2 regions of the Agarivorans sp. QJM3NY_25 genome follow, and region 1 is predicted to be linked to the other one. Evidence: predicted binding sites of a transcription regulator. Region 1 holds the regulator's gene; the other holds the start of a gene.

Region 1 (7,656 bases):
GAGCGCAGAACGCGAGAAGTCTCGTTGTTTGGCTTGTTCATCGTTTAATTGAAAATCGGCTTGTTGTTGCAGCGCGCCAATGACTACACCTTGCTTGGGAGCACGCTTAAATTCTGCGAGCTTAGCTTGCTTGCCTTGTTCACTAAGGCGCCAGGCGACAATCGCTTTGGCCTGTGCGGGTTCGCCTTTACGTAACAGGCTGGGCAAGGCCTGGCTCAGTACGTCACCCAAACTATGGTGATAGTAGCTGCTGGCCCAATTTAATAGTTTAAATAGACTCGCGGGAAGTAAGGCCTGTTGATCGACAATTTGGCTAATGGTTTTTAATTTGTCGCTATCGATGTCACTATCATCGGGATGCTCCACCACCAAGCCAACTTTTTCACCTTTACCAAAGGGGACTTTGACCCGGGCACCGATCACTGGTATTGCCGAGTCATCGGATACTCGATAATCAAATAGTCGACGCAATGGAATTGCTAAAGCAACACGAACAATTAACACAAATTTATGAACCCATGAAAAAACCTGCCTCATTCTAAAGCTTGACTATGCATGGGGCAAATGAAGTCGCTGGTGTTTTTTTATCCGCGAATAGACCTTGAATACTTGCTAAGCGCGGAGCCATCCTATATGATCCGCCACCTAAAATTTATAGGCTCTGATAGAGTTGCTTTCGTGTGGTGTTTGGTGCCAATCGTGGTGATCAAATGGCGACGCGGCCCAAGTATTGAGGTAATCCATGAAAACTGATATCCATCCAACTTACGAACTACTTACTGCGACTTGTTCTTGCGGTAACGTAATCGAAACTAAATCGACTCGTACTGGTACTATGTTCCTAGACGTATGTGACAAATGTCACCCATTCTACACTGGTAAGCAACGTAACGTTGATACTGGTGGTCGTGTTGATCGTTTCAACAAAAAATTCGCTGTATTGGGCAAAAAATAAGCCAGCCTTATTTAAGCTTTACAGTAAAGAAAAAGCGCCGAAAGGCGCTTTTTTTGTGTCTGGTCATGATGCGAATGAGATATAAAGCAATTTTGCTCATAGCAGATTTGTATTTATTTTCGCTCAAATCGTTTTTCAGAAAGTCGCTTTACCTTTTTTGAGTTTTAGGGTTTTGCCATATAGCTAGATCTATAATGCTTGTCGTTGCCATCCACCATTTTTGGGCAGGTATAGTTTTGTCAGTTCAATTTCTCTTTCTTAGACTTTTATTTCGAAACAGTAGTAAAAAGTTGTACCGATCTGTGCGGGAATATCAGTTGCTTGTAGGGTCACTTTACCTCTCTTCCCTGACAGCACTGCGTTATTTGGAATAGTTTTTCAGGGCGTTCCTTTGTAATTCTTGACTGTCCATATATTCCGTAATCGAGAATAGTTGAAGAGATTTCAGAGCTTGTTTCTGTGCTCGTGCATCCTGAGAGAAAAATCAGGGGCAGTGTAGAGTAGTATCATTCTTATACTTAAAACATAATTCCATTTTCGCTAAGAACCGTAGTTGCAAGTGAATAATAAGCAACTTGGTAGTTATGTCGAATGGATTACTGAATTGCATTGTCTAGACGACCTTGTAGCTCAGGGGTTATTACGAAGCTGTTTGCCCTGCAACAACGCCCTTTCTATCTAAGGTGATTGAGTAAAAGTAGTCGCCTCTATGTTTTTAAATTCACATAACCTTTCTTATTATAATGTTTTTATTGACATGCACTTTAAATTCAATAGGTTATGTTTTTTTGAGAATGTTTAAGCGGAATGAATCTGTAGATATAGTTTCTTTATTTAGAGGGAGAAAACCATATTGAATTTTTGAAGGATTGTGTTGGGACGTTATATAGCAGTGTCAACAGTCGTAATTTAGAATTAAACAATTAAAAGGAATTTTTGCAATGAAAATATATTTTCAATTTGTAGTTAAGGTTATTTTAATCTGGTCGATTGCTGGGTCAAGCATTGCGGCAGTCATATTTACAGATGATTTTGATTCTGCCGCATCTCCTTTATGGGGAAATGAACAGGGTAGCTGGAATGATAAAGGTGGTGCATACCAGTCTACATCAGGGAATCAAGCATTTAGCTTGTTACCGACAGATTTAAGGGATTTTTCTGTTGAATTGGATATTAATGATGTATGGGATGGCGGTGTAGTTCTTCGTAGTTCATACAATGGGGGGCTTTTTAACGGAATAGCCTTAATCACAGGAGGTCTTGGTGGTGGAGGTACCGGGGTTTACTGGCACGAATTCGTAAATGGTGGCAATTCACCAGTTTTAAAGCATTCTGGTGCATTATTCCCATCTAAAAGTGATATTCATTTAAAAATCGATGTGTTCGGAGATACCTACTCAGCATTTGTGAATGGTACTTTGGTCACTACCTTAACTAGCAGTTTGTACAGCCAAGGACAAGTTGGCTTGTTTAATAACAGACTCGGTCAAAGTTTCGATAACATTAGTGTTTCATCTGTTCCCGAGCCATCCACGATATTTCTTGCGGCATTTGGTATTGCTGGCTTATGTATGCTTAGACGAAATAAAAAGTCATATAAAGTACAAGCAAGTGCTTAACTCTCTGCCGTGGGCGGTTGTTCCTGCAAGATAAGTGAGCTTATTCAAAAGTGTTTGTCTAGTATTTAACAAAAAAGCCGCTCAATGAGCGGCTTTGCAAAATCTTAATCTTCTTTATCCAATTCAGCTTCGGTGGCTTTTTCTAAGGCCGGGTCGGGTCTATCTTTTTGTAGATCGGCATCATCGGGCAGGGGTTGCCCAGTGTAAGCGTGTAAAAATGCTTCGCAGAGCAACTCACTGTTGGTGGCGTGCCGTAGATTGTTAATTTGTCTACGGGTACGCTCATCGGTCAGTATTTTCAATACTTTTAAAGGTATTGATACCGTTATTTTTTTTACTTGTTCGCTTTTTTTTCCGTGTTCAGCATAAGGGCTGATCCACTCACCATTCCAATCTGTCGACATACTTGAATACACACCAAACCAAAGAAACCCTATTGTAACGGGGGAAAAGCCACTTAGCAATCCAAGAGCAAAGACATTTAGACGTCTAGAAGTGTTGACGTCTTTATGGGGAGTGGTAAAGTGGCAGCATAATTAGAGGGAGTCAGTGAACACATGTCATTAAAAGATCTTCACGCCGCCACCATTGCGGTTCGCAGTGGTATTGAGAGTGATAGCCAACACGGAGCGGTGGTTCCGCCAATTTATTTGTCGAGTAATTATAGTTTCGCCGATTTTAAGCAAAAGCGGCAGTTTGACTACAGTCGCTCTGGTAATCCAACCCGTCAAATATTAGCCGATGCGATTGCCAACCTAGAGCATGGTGCAGGGGCGGTGATCACCAATACCGGCATGTCGGCCGTTCATTTAGTGACCGCTTTGTTAGCGCCTGGCGATTTGTTGATCGCACCGCACGATTGTTATGGCGGAAGTTATCGCCTGTTTGACAGTTTGGCGAAGAAGCAGGCCTTTGAAGTCGAGTTTATCGATCAAAATGATAGCGAGAGCTTGCAAACCGCCCTCGCCAAGCAACCAAAGTTAATTTGGTTAGAAACTCCCAGCAACCCGTTATTGCGGATTGTGGATATTCAAAAAATAGCTCAACAAGCGCATGCTGTGGGGGCTTTGGTAGTTGTGGATAATACGTTTTTGTCGCCTGTATTACAGAATCCAATTTTACTGGGGGCCGATATTGTGGTGCATTCGGCGACTAAGTATATTAATGGTCACTCTGATGTGGTGGCGGGTATGGTTGTGGCAAAAACTGAGTTATTGGCAGAAAGCTTGAGCTGGTGGGCGAATTGTCTAGGTTTAACAGGCTCAGCCTTTGATTCCTATTTAACTCTGCGGGGCTTAAGAACTCTGAAAGCACGGATGAATGTTCACCAACACAATGCTCAAACTATTGTTCAATGCCTGCAGCAGCAGCCTTTGGTGTCTGCGATTTATTATCCCGGCTTAGCAGAGCACCCCGGTCATGCGTTAGCCCAACAACAACAATCTGGCTTTGGTGCTATGTTAAGCTTTGAAGTTGCGTTAGATGAAACTCAAATGGTGAAATTTTTGAAAGGCTTACAGTTGTTTTCTTTGGCTGAGTCTTTGGGCGGGGTAGAGAGTTTAATCGCTCATCCTGCAACTATGACCCACGCGGCAATGTCGTCTGAGGCATTGGCTGAAGCGGGAATATCGGCGCAATTGTTACGGGTATCGGTTGGTTTAGAAGAAGCTGAAGATTTAGTGAATGATTTACAGCAGGCATTTGCCAATCTTTCGGTTGGCTAAAAGTTGTACAGGAGAACTTCATGTCGGTAGTTAATAGACATGTCCATAAATTTGGTGGCAGTAGCCTCGCTGACGCTAGCTGTTTCAAACGAGTGGCGGGTATTGTTGCGCAGCATTCACAAGCGCAAGATCTCATTGTGGTATCGGCTGCGGGTAAAACCACCAATCGTTTGTTGAATATCATTGATTTGGCGAAACAAGCCGATAATGCCGCTGCGGAAGCCTTAGCTGCTTTGATTCAGTTTCAGGCGCAGCTAGTTAAAGATTTATTGAGTGAATCGAGGGCGCAAGTGATCGAGCGAGAGCTTGTCGCAGAGCATCGACAAATTGCTCATTTGCTAGAGGCGGAGATTAATGCCTTTATCATTAACGAACTACTCTCTTATGGTGAGCGTTGGTCAGCAAGATTATTGGCTGCTCTTTTAAGTGAACAAGACTGTGCTGCGGAATGGATGGATTCACGACAGTTTTTCAAAGCCGAATTAGCGGCCCAACCGCAGGTAGATGTTGCGCGCAGCACCCCCTTGTTGGCGGCGTGTTTAGCGGATAAACCCGCTTGCCGAATTGTGGTGACAGGTTTTATTTGCAGTGATAGCGAACAACGCACGGTGACGCTTGGGCGTAATGGCAGTGATTACTCTGCAACCGAATTGGCGGCTTTAGCCGATGCTGTCTCGACCACGATTTGGAGTGATGTTGCGGGAATTTACAGTGCCGACCCGCGCTTAGTGAAAGATGCTCATTTGTTAGATCATTTAGCTTTAAATGAAGCCGCTGAATTATCAAGGATTGGTACCTCGGTACTTCATGCTCGAACGCTAGAGCCGCTGGCTCGCTCTCGGCAACGCTTAAGCTTACGTTGTAGTTATGCTCCCAATGATGGACAAACTCAAATCCATCGGAAAGAAGCCAAAAAAACCGCCGCAAAAATAGTCACCTCGGTGGATGACGTGGTGTTGTTAGAGCTGACATTTACTGAACATTTCCAGCAAAATGCCAGCGCGCTGTTAAGTGCGTTGGCAAGTGTGCAGCTGGCCCCGACCACGCGTCATAAACATACTGAAACTGGCTCGCTACGGATGGCCTACACGCGCGAGCTAGTTGCGGAGGCATTGACCAAGATTGACCAGTTGGCGGTGCAGTATCAGGTGCAACAAGTCGAACGTACCGAAGGTTATTGTTTAGTGGCCTTAGTCGGCGCTGGGGTTTGTGATAATCCTCAACAATGTTACTTGTTCTTTCAGCAACTAGCCGAGCAACCTTTAGAGTTTATTCATTCCAGCTCCGATAAAATGAGCCTGTGTGCGGTAGTACGTAAAATTACCTTGGAGCCAGTATTAATCGAGCTTCATAGTAACTTATTTAAACAGCGCCGTAAGGTTGGTGTGGTGGTGTTTGGCAAAGGCAACATTGGGGCTCAGTGGCTGAGCTTGTTTAACGAGCAACAAAGTTTGTTGGAGCAACACTATAAACTCGAGCTTTGTCTCGCTGGAGTGTTTACTAGCCAATCAGGACTACTCGATTTTGCTGGCTTGAGCCTTGCGCAAGCCTTCGATGATAGTTTAGCTAAGCCCTTGTTATGGCCGGAAGTATTGGCGCAACTGAAGCGGCATCCTTTTAATGAACTAGTGGTGTTGGATATTACCGCCAGTGAATCCTTAAGCGCGTATTATCATGAGTTTGCCAAGCTTGGTCTGCATTTGATTACCGCCAATAAACTTGCCGGAGCCAGTGCTTCAGCGAATTTTGAGCAGCTCAGTCAGAGTTTTCGTGACCATGGCTGCAAATGGTTAGCCAATGCCACGGTTGGTGCGGGACTGCCAATTCAGTCTAGTATTCAGCAGTTGCGGCAAGCGGGGGATCAGATCCTTGCTATTTCTGGAATATTTTCCGGTACTTTAAGTTGGTTATTTCAACAATATGATGGTTCTAGTCCATTTTCTGAGTTGCTGGTGGATGCGCTCAATCAAGGGTTGACCGAGCCCGATCCTCGAGATGATCTTTCGGGTAAGGATGTGCAGCGAAAATTACTGATCTTAGCCCGAGAGGCTGGTCTCAAGCTTGAGTTAGCGGATATTCAATTAGCTTCTCTGGTGCCAGAAGCCTTAGCAGAATTAGAACTTGAGCAGTTTATTGAACAGCTGAGTGATTTAGATGAGCCGATGTTGCAGGCGGTGCAGGATGCCCAGCGTCAAGGCAAGGTGATCCGCTATCTCGCCAGAGTCGACCATCAGGGCAAGGCTGAGGTCGGTTTACAGGCGATAGATGCACGGCATCCATTTGCCAATCTCAAACCCTGTGACAATGTTTTTGCGGTTGAAAGTCAGTGGTACCAGCAAAATCCTCTCGTCATTCAAGGTCCCGGAGCAGGCAGAGCCGTGACCGCAGGAGCGCTGCAAGCCGATTTAGTGAGTCTTTGTCAGTATTTGGCTTAAGTGAATTTAGCGTTGTGGCTTTGCTCGAGCTGTTTCGCTTAGATTTGAGAATTGAAATCTCACATAAAAAAGGCCTCCTAAACAGGAGGCCAAACAGGGTATATAAGGGTGTACAAACGTGAGAAGGTAAAGTGCTATTTAACTAGCAGCAAGCGCCCACTCAATCCACTTACTGCTATTTCGAAATGGTCTATATCAATGACGATCTCTGCGCCTGTGATTAAGTCGATAAGGGTACGGGTATCATCCAGTAAATCAGCGGCCAGACGGACCTTTTTTTCATCTGATGAAACGTTTAATAAATACACAATTTGCTGTTCTTTAGTCGTTTTTAATACGGCTAATAGATCTTTGTCGGCGTAGAGGTTCTGTACGCTACCTTGATATAGTGCTGGATTATTTTGCCGAACTTCCATCAATTGACTAACATAGTCCATCAGCGCTTGCTGTTCACGACTTGGGGTGAAACCATCGGTGACCCCTTTTATATGAGCGCTGGAGCGAGCAACATGGTCGTCACATAAACCTTGTGCTGCGCATACGCTGTTGTCTACTTGCGCGGCAAAGTTGGCAACTTCATCACCAATCTCATCACCGTAGTACAAGGTAATCGGTCCGCTATAGGCGGCCATATAAGAGAAAGCCGCTTTATGTCTCTCCCAATAATGGCTTAAGCCACCACGCTGAATCAGATCGCCGAAGCGAACTAAATCATGGTTGCCGAGCATTAAATTAGCTTGGGCGTGATCAGGATAAGAATTATGATCGTTCCAGCTGGCGGTTAAGGTGCTGGCATCGTGATCCCCTGAGCCACTTTCTTCTACCGCTAAGGTCTGTACGAGCGCATAACGACGGTTAAAATCGAAGGCCGAGGGCAGGGCTGGAGACGAATTACTGCCATAAGCGCTAGCTACGATTTCACT
Region 2 (7,656 bases), 1.6 Mb from region 1:
GCGGTAGGCTGATATTTACTGCTTAATCGGTGTCCATGTTTGATTATTGAGCTGTAATTCTGGTGAATGGACGCCCCTCTTCGCAACTATATCTTGGCTTGGCCTGCTCTGCATTGGCATCCTGTCTGTTTGCTTTTTTGCCTTGGTATATTCATTTTTTTCCACTTGAAGCTCATAGTGGAAATTGGTTAGCTGCGCAACGAATTCTATGGAGTAGTGGTCTTATGCTGCTGTTGCTCAGCTTTACGGGTCAGCTGCCAAGCTTAGTGAGGCTGCTCCTCGATTGGCGAACATGGCCTCGTTTGTGGGCATCTGCATTGCTTGTTGGCATGCAGTTCTGGGTGTTTATTTGGGCTCCGGCTAACGGTCAAACCTTGGCTGTTGCGCTCGGCTATTTTTCGTTACCTATAATTTTGGTATTGGTCGGGCGTTTTGTTTATCAGGAAAACTTAAACTCAATGCAGTGGGCTGCGGTGAGTCTGGCTGGCGGCGGGGTTGCTTATGCTTACCTGCTCGCGGAAGGCTTGTCTTGGGTGATGTTGTTGGTGGCGTTTGGTTATCCGCTATATTTTATGTTACGTCGTAAATATGCGTTGCCGGGTCATATTGCCTTCTCTATTGATAACTTATTGCTGTTGCCTCTGGCCATTGCTTATTTGTGTTTTAATCTGCCCCCGGTTTGGTCTGCGGAAACCAGCTTAACGCTATTTGTCGATTACCCATGGATTTATTATTTGGGTTTGGGGATCGCGGGTACAATTCCAATGCTGCTATTTTTAGCGGCTTCTAACCGTTTGCCGCTTAGCTTGTTTGGTTTAATGGGGTATTTAGAGCCGCTATTGGTATTTGCTGTTGGTTGGCTATTGGGAGAGCGACTGTCGCCGGAGCAATGGCCAACCTATATTTTGATCGTTTTGGCCTTGCTGTTGTTGGCCTTCGATGGGGGTAAGCGTAGTTTGCAAGGTCGTATATCGATTAAGGCCTATAAGTAAAACTAGCTAATATTGGATGATGATCCCCGCCAACGGCAGCCAGTGCTTTGGCGGATTGAATAGAAAATTCATCCGAGGCTAAAATGTGGTCGATCCGGGTTCCATGCCAAGTGGTATATTTGCTGTAATTAATGCCACTACCAGCGGTGTCGATTGCGTTCTGATAAGTCGATAAATATTTTTGATAAAGTTTTTCTTGAACCGTCATATTAAAATCACCAGCGATAATGAAATCGCGATGTTGCTTGGCCCATGATCCCACTAGTGAAGTCTCCATGTTGCGGGCGAAGTGTAAATCAGCAAAAGCGTTCTTATCCACGTTGCGATGCAGCAAGCTAGTGATCGTTGAACGTGGTGTTTCTAAATGAATGTTCGCGAGGTGGACGACTTGGTCATTTATCGTAGTTTGGTAAAATACCGCAAAGTTTCCCCAGCCGCCAAAGGTGCTGCGCGATATGCTGCCCTGATGCTCAAGGGGGGTTCGGCTTGCCGTACACAAGCTATCACAGTGTCGATACCAACGCGCATCAAATACTTTTTCGAGCAGGGCCAAATTTGATTCTTGCATAAACACAACATCGGGTTGATATTGCTCGACTAAATTGTGGATCTCTGCGGCATTGGCGCCGCCGCCGCTGTTTAATGTGAGGATACTCATCTCACCGCGTCGCTCGGATGGCCAATGCAGCTGAATATCTTGAAATTGAAAGAATACTACTGCGCAGAGTGCCCAGCTCAAATATTGCCATTTGGATAACTGTTTTAGCACGAATAGTGGTAATAAACTGAGGATGAGCAGCCACCACCGTGGTGAAAATAATAATAAATAACTAAGAGAGATACTAAAGGTCGTCTCTGGCCAATAGCCGAGTGTCATGATGAGTGTGGCGAGTAGTAAACTGAATAACGACAGGGTGATTGAGAAATACTTCAGTAATAAGCTCATTGTTAGCGGTTCATCCTTAAACAAACAAAAGGTGCCATCGTGATCATGCGGAGTTTGGCTTTGATTTAATGGCGTTGATGAAATTTTAATTTAATCAACTTTAACTAAGCTACAGCCTACACTCTAATATGTAAATAAGTTGTAAATTGGTTTGCTCCATATATTGCTTTTAGTCTGATGATTTTTACGAATCAAGTTGATTTCGAGGGTTAACTAAGTGAATATCTTTCGACTTACTTGCTAATTATGTGTTCCGGTGATGAAACGCTCTATGTTTAAGAGCCACGACTGATAAGGCTAGATCAATATGGTGTTCGAGCTGCTGCTGATTTTTCTTGGAGCTTTGGCTTTGTTTCTATTCCGTCGAAGTTCCAGTGAGCGAGAATGGATGGATTTACCTTCGTATGATGAGTATCTGTCAAGTCATCCAGAGACAGCTTTAGCGACTGGTGCTCAGTGTTTCCATTGTCATAGTGAGCAAATTTGGGAGTATGGCGTGGATAGCCTTATGGATTATCGGCGTGAAAATGTCTGTTTAGCTTGCGGAACTCGCTTATGGCGGAGCGAGCAAGAAAGCCTTACGAAATAAGCCAGCGACTGCTCGCCCATCTTCTTCAAACTTTTCTCCACTATAGCCCATTGATCATTGTTTGTGATGACCAGCCAATTCGCTTAGGCCATCTTTCTATATATCAGATATCCTAAAATACTTGGTATTGCTTGGTATTGCTTGGTGATGATCTTCACTCTAGCCTTGATGCTTGATTGGGCTGGCACGCCTTCCATTCTAAGTGGAACCTAATCTTGCGGCCAGATAACTAGATAAACAGATAGATAACTAGACAGCCACCGCAACTAGCGATTGTCCTTCGACAGTTATATCGTTTTAATGGTCGAGCATTCGGTGAATGGCTTGGTTTCGTTAGGTGTCTTTATATGCCTCGGCCAAGTGTGCTTGCGTCCGGCTTGTTTGGCCAAATACATCGCTTGGTCGGCGCGTTCTAACCAGTCGTCAATGTTTTCGCTGGCTATCACGCTGGCTACGCCTGCACTAAAACTAATGGTTTGTTGATTAGGAGGAGCAGAGGGCTGGGCGAGTTGTTGTAGCAGCTGTTCACTGACGTGGTAGGCTTGGCTAAAATCTGTGTTTGGCAAAAGAATGAGAAACTCTTCTCCGCCAAAGCGAAATACTTGATCGCTGACTCGTACATTGTTTTGTAAATAAGTGGCAAACCAAACCAAAACTTTATCCCCGACATTATGGCCATGTTGATCATTCACTTGTTTAAAGAAATCGATATCTAACATGATGATACTACTGACAACATTGTTATGTTTATAGTGTTGTTTTGCGATTAGTAGTTCCTCGTATAGGGCGCGGCGGTTATAGCAGCGAGTCAGGGTATCCTTAAAGGCGAGTTCTTTTAATTCGGTGTTTTGTTTCATTAGTAACCGAGCTAAACCCCAAGCAAAAAAATGTGACACGATTACGCTAAGGCTAAAGCGCTGGGCGATATGGCTGCCCAAGTGCTGAAAGCTTAATCCAATCGCTGCGAGACTGAGCGCCATAACGAGACGCTCGGCCAGTTTTAAGGGCAGGCGAACAAAGCAAGCTAGAATTAATGGCGGAACAAAAAACTCACCATGCATTTCGGGAAGAATTAAGGCCAGCAGTACTGGTGGAATCGCTAATAATAGAAACCAGAAATCGGCGACTTTATAATCTTGGGAGTTGGGCCGAGTGAGCATTAAGTAAACCGATGCCAGCAGAGTAGACATGCAAGGGAGAATGATGATCCCAAACAAAAAGTTATTATAGAAAATATGATGGATAGAAAAATACACGCAGGGAAACAGCCCAGCCACGTGCATCATTAGACTTATTTTCTTTTCTGGAAAATTCGCGGGAGCCCATTGAGATAACATCAGGTTAACGGTCCCTTCTTGGTTGTTGGTTAATCCTTACTGAATAACCATACTGCCTTTTAACTGTAAACTTAAGTTGTCACTTTAGTCAAATTATTGATTATATTTTTTTGACATTACCCTCACCGTTCTGATGCCCGGTAATAATTTGCAGGTTTGCTGTTGTAATAATTGTAAAAATGCTTGTAAGGCTGGGGCGTTTCTCAGGCTTAATGGGTAAGCTGCGTACATTGGTCGCCATAAGGCTTGCTGCAATGGCAGGGCACATATTAACCGTTGTTTTACATAGTGATCAACTGCCCAATAAGGCATCGCGGCAATGCCCATATCAGCGGCTACCATTTGCACTAACATCGCTGGATTATCGGCGTGTTTACGGTGTTTCATCTGAAGATTCTCGGGCGTTAAAACAAAGTTGTATATGTCTAAACGTTGCGGATTTACTGGGTAACTGATTAGTGTATGTGGACAGAGATCAGCGGCGCTAAGCTCAGTTTTACTGCTGAGTGGATGCGTTAATGGGCAAATGATGACCATTTCATATTCGAATAGAGGTTGGTAGTGGATGTCCTCCTGCGGTGAAACTTGAGAGGTCAGCAATAAATCAGTTTCGCCTTGCTGTAATAGCGGCAGCCCATCGTAGTTTAGGTCTTGGCAAAGGTTACTTACAACCTCTGGCCAAGCTTGTTTAAATTGTTGCAGGCTTGGCAATAACCATTGGAAACAAGCATGGCAATCAACGCTGATGTTGAGCCTGCTTGAATGCTGGTTGCCGCTAATTAATGTTTGTTCTAGCTGGCCTATAAGGGGCAAAACCTGTTCGGCGAGCGCCAGCACTTGCTTGCCGGGTTCGGTTAATTGTATCGCTTGTCTTTTCCTAAGTAGTAAGTGGACGCCAAGCTTTTGTTCCAAACCCTTGAGTTGATGAGAGAGAGCCGATTCACTAACAAATAGTTTGGCTGCGGCGCTTTTCATCGAAGGGCTGCTGGCAAGGGCTTGTAGGCTACGTAAGTGTTTAATTTCTAACATAAGTTCAACAGAGTACCAGTGCTATTAGCGATTAAGTCGCAAGCTTAGGAGCTTGGACTTTGCTTGTATAGTTAGCGGCGATTTTAGTTTCCTTAAATTGAATTAAATTCATTTTAAATGCTCTTGATGTTAAATCATGGCTGTATACGTAGTCCTAACTTCCATTTTATGCTTTCTAAATTGAATTTAATTCATTTTTGTTTGAATACTTTGCAATTGTAATTGGCGGCTTCGCTTGCCAGTATGGAGCTGTATACATCTAGACGGCTAAAAGGATTAGTTTATGACTATCACACATATTTTGGGTTACCCCCGTATTGGTAAACAGCGTCAGTTGAAGTTTGCCTTAGAGGCATATTGGCGGGGGGAATCTTCGCAACAGCAGTTACTGGAAGTGGGGCGGCAGATCCGCCAACAAAATTGGCAAGCTCAGCGAGACAGTGGTCAAGCTTGGGTGACCGTTGGTGATTTTGCTTGGTATGACCAAGTGTTGAATACTTCCTTATTGTTAGGGAATCTACCACAGCGCCATCGCTCTGCTGAACTAAATTTAGACACGATGTTTGCTATTGCCCGTGGTCAACAAGGTTGCGGGTGCAACCATGCCGCATCGGACATGAGTAAGTGGTTTAATACCAATTATCACTATATTGTGCCGGAGTTTTCTGCCAATAGTGAGTTTAGTTTGCAATGGTCACAATTATTTGACGAAATTAAAGAAGCCTTGGCTTTAGGTCATAAAGTGAAACCTGTGTTACTAGGGCCGGTGTCCTATCTATATTTGGGGCGCAATGATGTAGCCTGCAGTGAGCCATTCGAGCGGGTCACTTTGCTACCGAAATTAATCCAGGTCTATCAGCAGATCTTGCAAGGTATCGCCGCGCTGGGGGTTGAGTGGGTGCAGCTAGACGAGCCTATCTTAGGTTTAGAATTAGAAGCGCAGTGGCAAGATGCTTTATTGCAGGCCTACAACAGCCGTTTAAGTCCCTGTAACTTATTATTAACTAGTTATTTTGACGATGTCTTAAGTAATACAGGGCTGATTAAGCAGCTGACGGTAGATGGTTTACATCTCGACTTAAGTGCTAGCGCTGAACAGCTTGAACCAATATTGAGTGATTTTCCCGAGAACTGGGTATTGTCGGCTGGCGTGATCAATGGTCGTAATGTATGGCGAGCCAACTTACCCGTCTTAGCTGAGCGCTTGGCAGCGGCCAAGCAACAATTGGGGGAGCGTTTATGGTTGGCCAGCTCCTGTTCGCTGTTGCATAGTCCGATTGATTTGAATGCTGAAACCGAGTTAGCCGAAGCAAAGCCTCGCTTGGCCTTTGCCGAGCAAAAGTTAGAGGAATTGCAATGCTTGGCTGCCGTGATTGATGGGGATGCAGCGGCTCAGCTTAAAGCTCAGCAATATAGCGCTGCGGTGCAGGCGCAAAGCCTTGCAACTGAGGGAGAACTACAACAGCAAATTCAGCAATTCTCCTTGTTACAGCGAGAGCGTGGGCAAAGCTTTGCCCAGCGCCAAGTTATTCAGCAGCAAAGTTTAGCCTTACCTGCGCTGCCCACGACTACTATCGGCTCATTCCCTCAGACCACCGAAATTCGTCGCCAGCGGCGTGAGTTTAAGGCTGGTTTGCTAAGTCCAACAGACTATCAGGCGGCCATCGCCGAGCACATCCGGGAGGCGATCAAGCGTCAAGAGAGGCTTGGTTTAGATGTATTGGTACATGGCGAAGCTGAACGCAACGATATGGTGGAATACTTTGCCGAGTTACTCGATGGCTTCTTGGTGAGTCGTTTTGCTTGGGTGCAAAGTTATGGTTCTCGTTGTGTGAAGCCGGCGATTATTGTTGACGATATTAAGCGCAGTAAACCCCTAACCGTTGCGTGGGCAAGCTATGCACAATCGCTGACGCAAAAACCGGTAAAAGGCATGTTAACGGGTCCAGTAACCATGCTGACCTGGAGCTTTGCGCGTGAAGATCTGAGCAGAGCGCAAATCGCAGAACAGATTGCTGTTGCTTTAAATGAAGAAGTGGCCGACCTACAACAAGCGGGGATCCAGATCATTCAAATTGATGAGCCTGCGATCCGTGAAGGTATGCCTTTAAAACGCAGTCAATGGTCTGCTTATTTAGATTGGGCGGTGGCCGCTTTTAAACTATCGGCGGCCAGTGCCAAGCCGGAGACGCAAATTCATACCCATATGTGTTACAGCGAGTTCAACGATATTATGCAGGCGGTTGCTGCCTTAGACGCAGATGTGCTTACTATCGAAACCTCACGCTCGGCAATGAGTTTATTACAGGCCTTCGAGCACTTTGCCTATCCAAATGAGATCGGCCCCGGGGTTTATGATATTCACTCACCCAACATTCCGAGTGTTGCAGACATGAAGGTATTGATTGATAAGGCGGCCAAATGGATCCCTTGGCAACGTTTATGGGTGAATCCCGATTGTGGTTTGAAAACCCGGAATTGGAAAGAAACTGAGTTAGCTTTGCAAAACATGGTGCAGGCGACGAAGGAGTTACGCGCCAGCTTAGTTTAAGCTTTGCTTAAAGCCATCGCTTAAAACCCTTGTTTATTCGGGGGTATTTGAGCAATGACTTCGGCTGGCTTTGCACCTACACTCAGGGTTTAAGATCCCTGTAGTGAGCATCTATGCCCAAGGCAAAATTTATTTCTGGTGATATTTTTCGGCACATTGTGTTGATGTCCTCCACTAATGCGATCGGTTTAACGGCCTTATTTTTGGTTGAT

The links. The regulator MetJ, encoded in region 1, represses methionine synthesis genes. The targets are predictions, from matches to a motif close to TAGACGTCTAGACGTCTA.
Region 2: metE (5-methyltetrahydropteroyltriglutamate--homocysteine S-methyltransferase) is a predicted target of MetJ. The motif match lies at 5,146-5,163, and genes of this name have one in related genera.

What each region holds. Positions count from the first base shown of each region.
Region 1 covers NZ_CP194041.2:4,400,323-4,407,978, reverse strand. The annotation lists gene priA (primosomal protein N') at 1-537, opposite strand, end outside; gene rpmE (50S ribosomal protein L31) at 743-955, shown strand; gene ACRRSW_RS20165 (PEP-CTERM sorting domain-containing protein) at 1,897-2,574, shown strand; gene metJ (met regulon transcriptional regulator MetJ) at 2,679-2,978, opposite strand; gene metB (cystathionine gamma-synthase) at 3,132-4,298, shown strand; gene metL (bifunctional aspartate kinase/homoserine dehydrogenase II) at 4,319-6,733, shown strand; gene ACRRSW_RS20145 (alpha-amylase family glycosyl hydrolase) at 6,868-7,656, opposite strand, start outside.
Region 2 covers NZ_CP194041.2:970,225-977,880, forward strand. The annotation lists gene rarD (EamA family transporter RarD) at 63-992, shown strand; gene ACRRSW_RS04460 (endonuclease/exonuclease/phosphatase family protein) at 976-1,938, opposite strand; gene ACRRSW_RS04465 (hypothetical protein) at 2,246-2,527, shown strand; gene ACRRSW_RS04470 (GGDEF domain-containing protein) at 2,815-3,864, opposite strand; gene ACRRSW_RS04475 (LysR substrate-binding domain-containing protein) at 3,958-4,893, opposite strand; gene metE (5-methyltetrahydropteroyltriglutamate--homocysteine S-methyltransferase) at 5,177-7,444, shown strand; gene ACRRSW_RS04485 (MATE family efflux transporter) at 7,558-7,656, shown strand, end outside.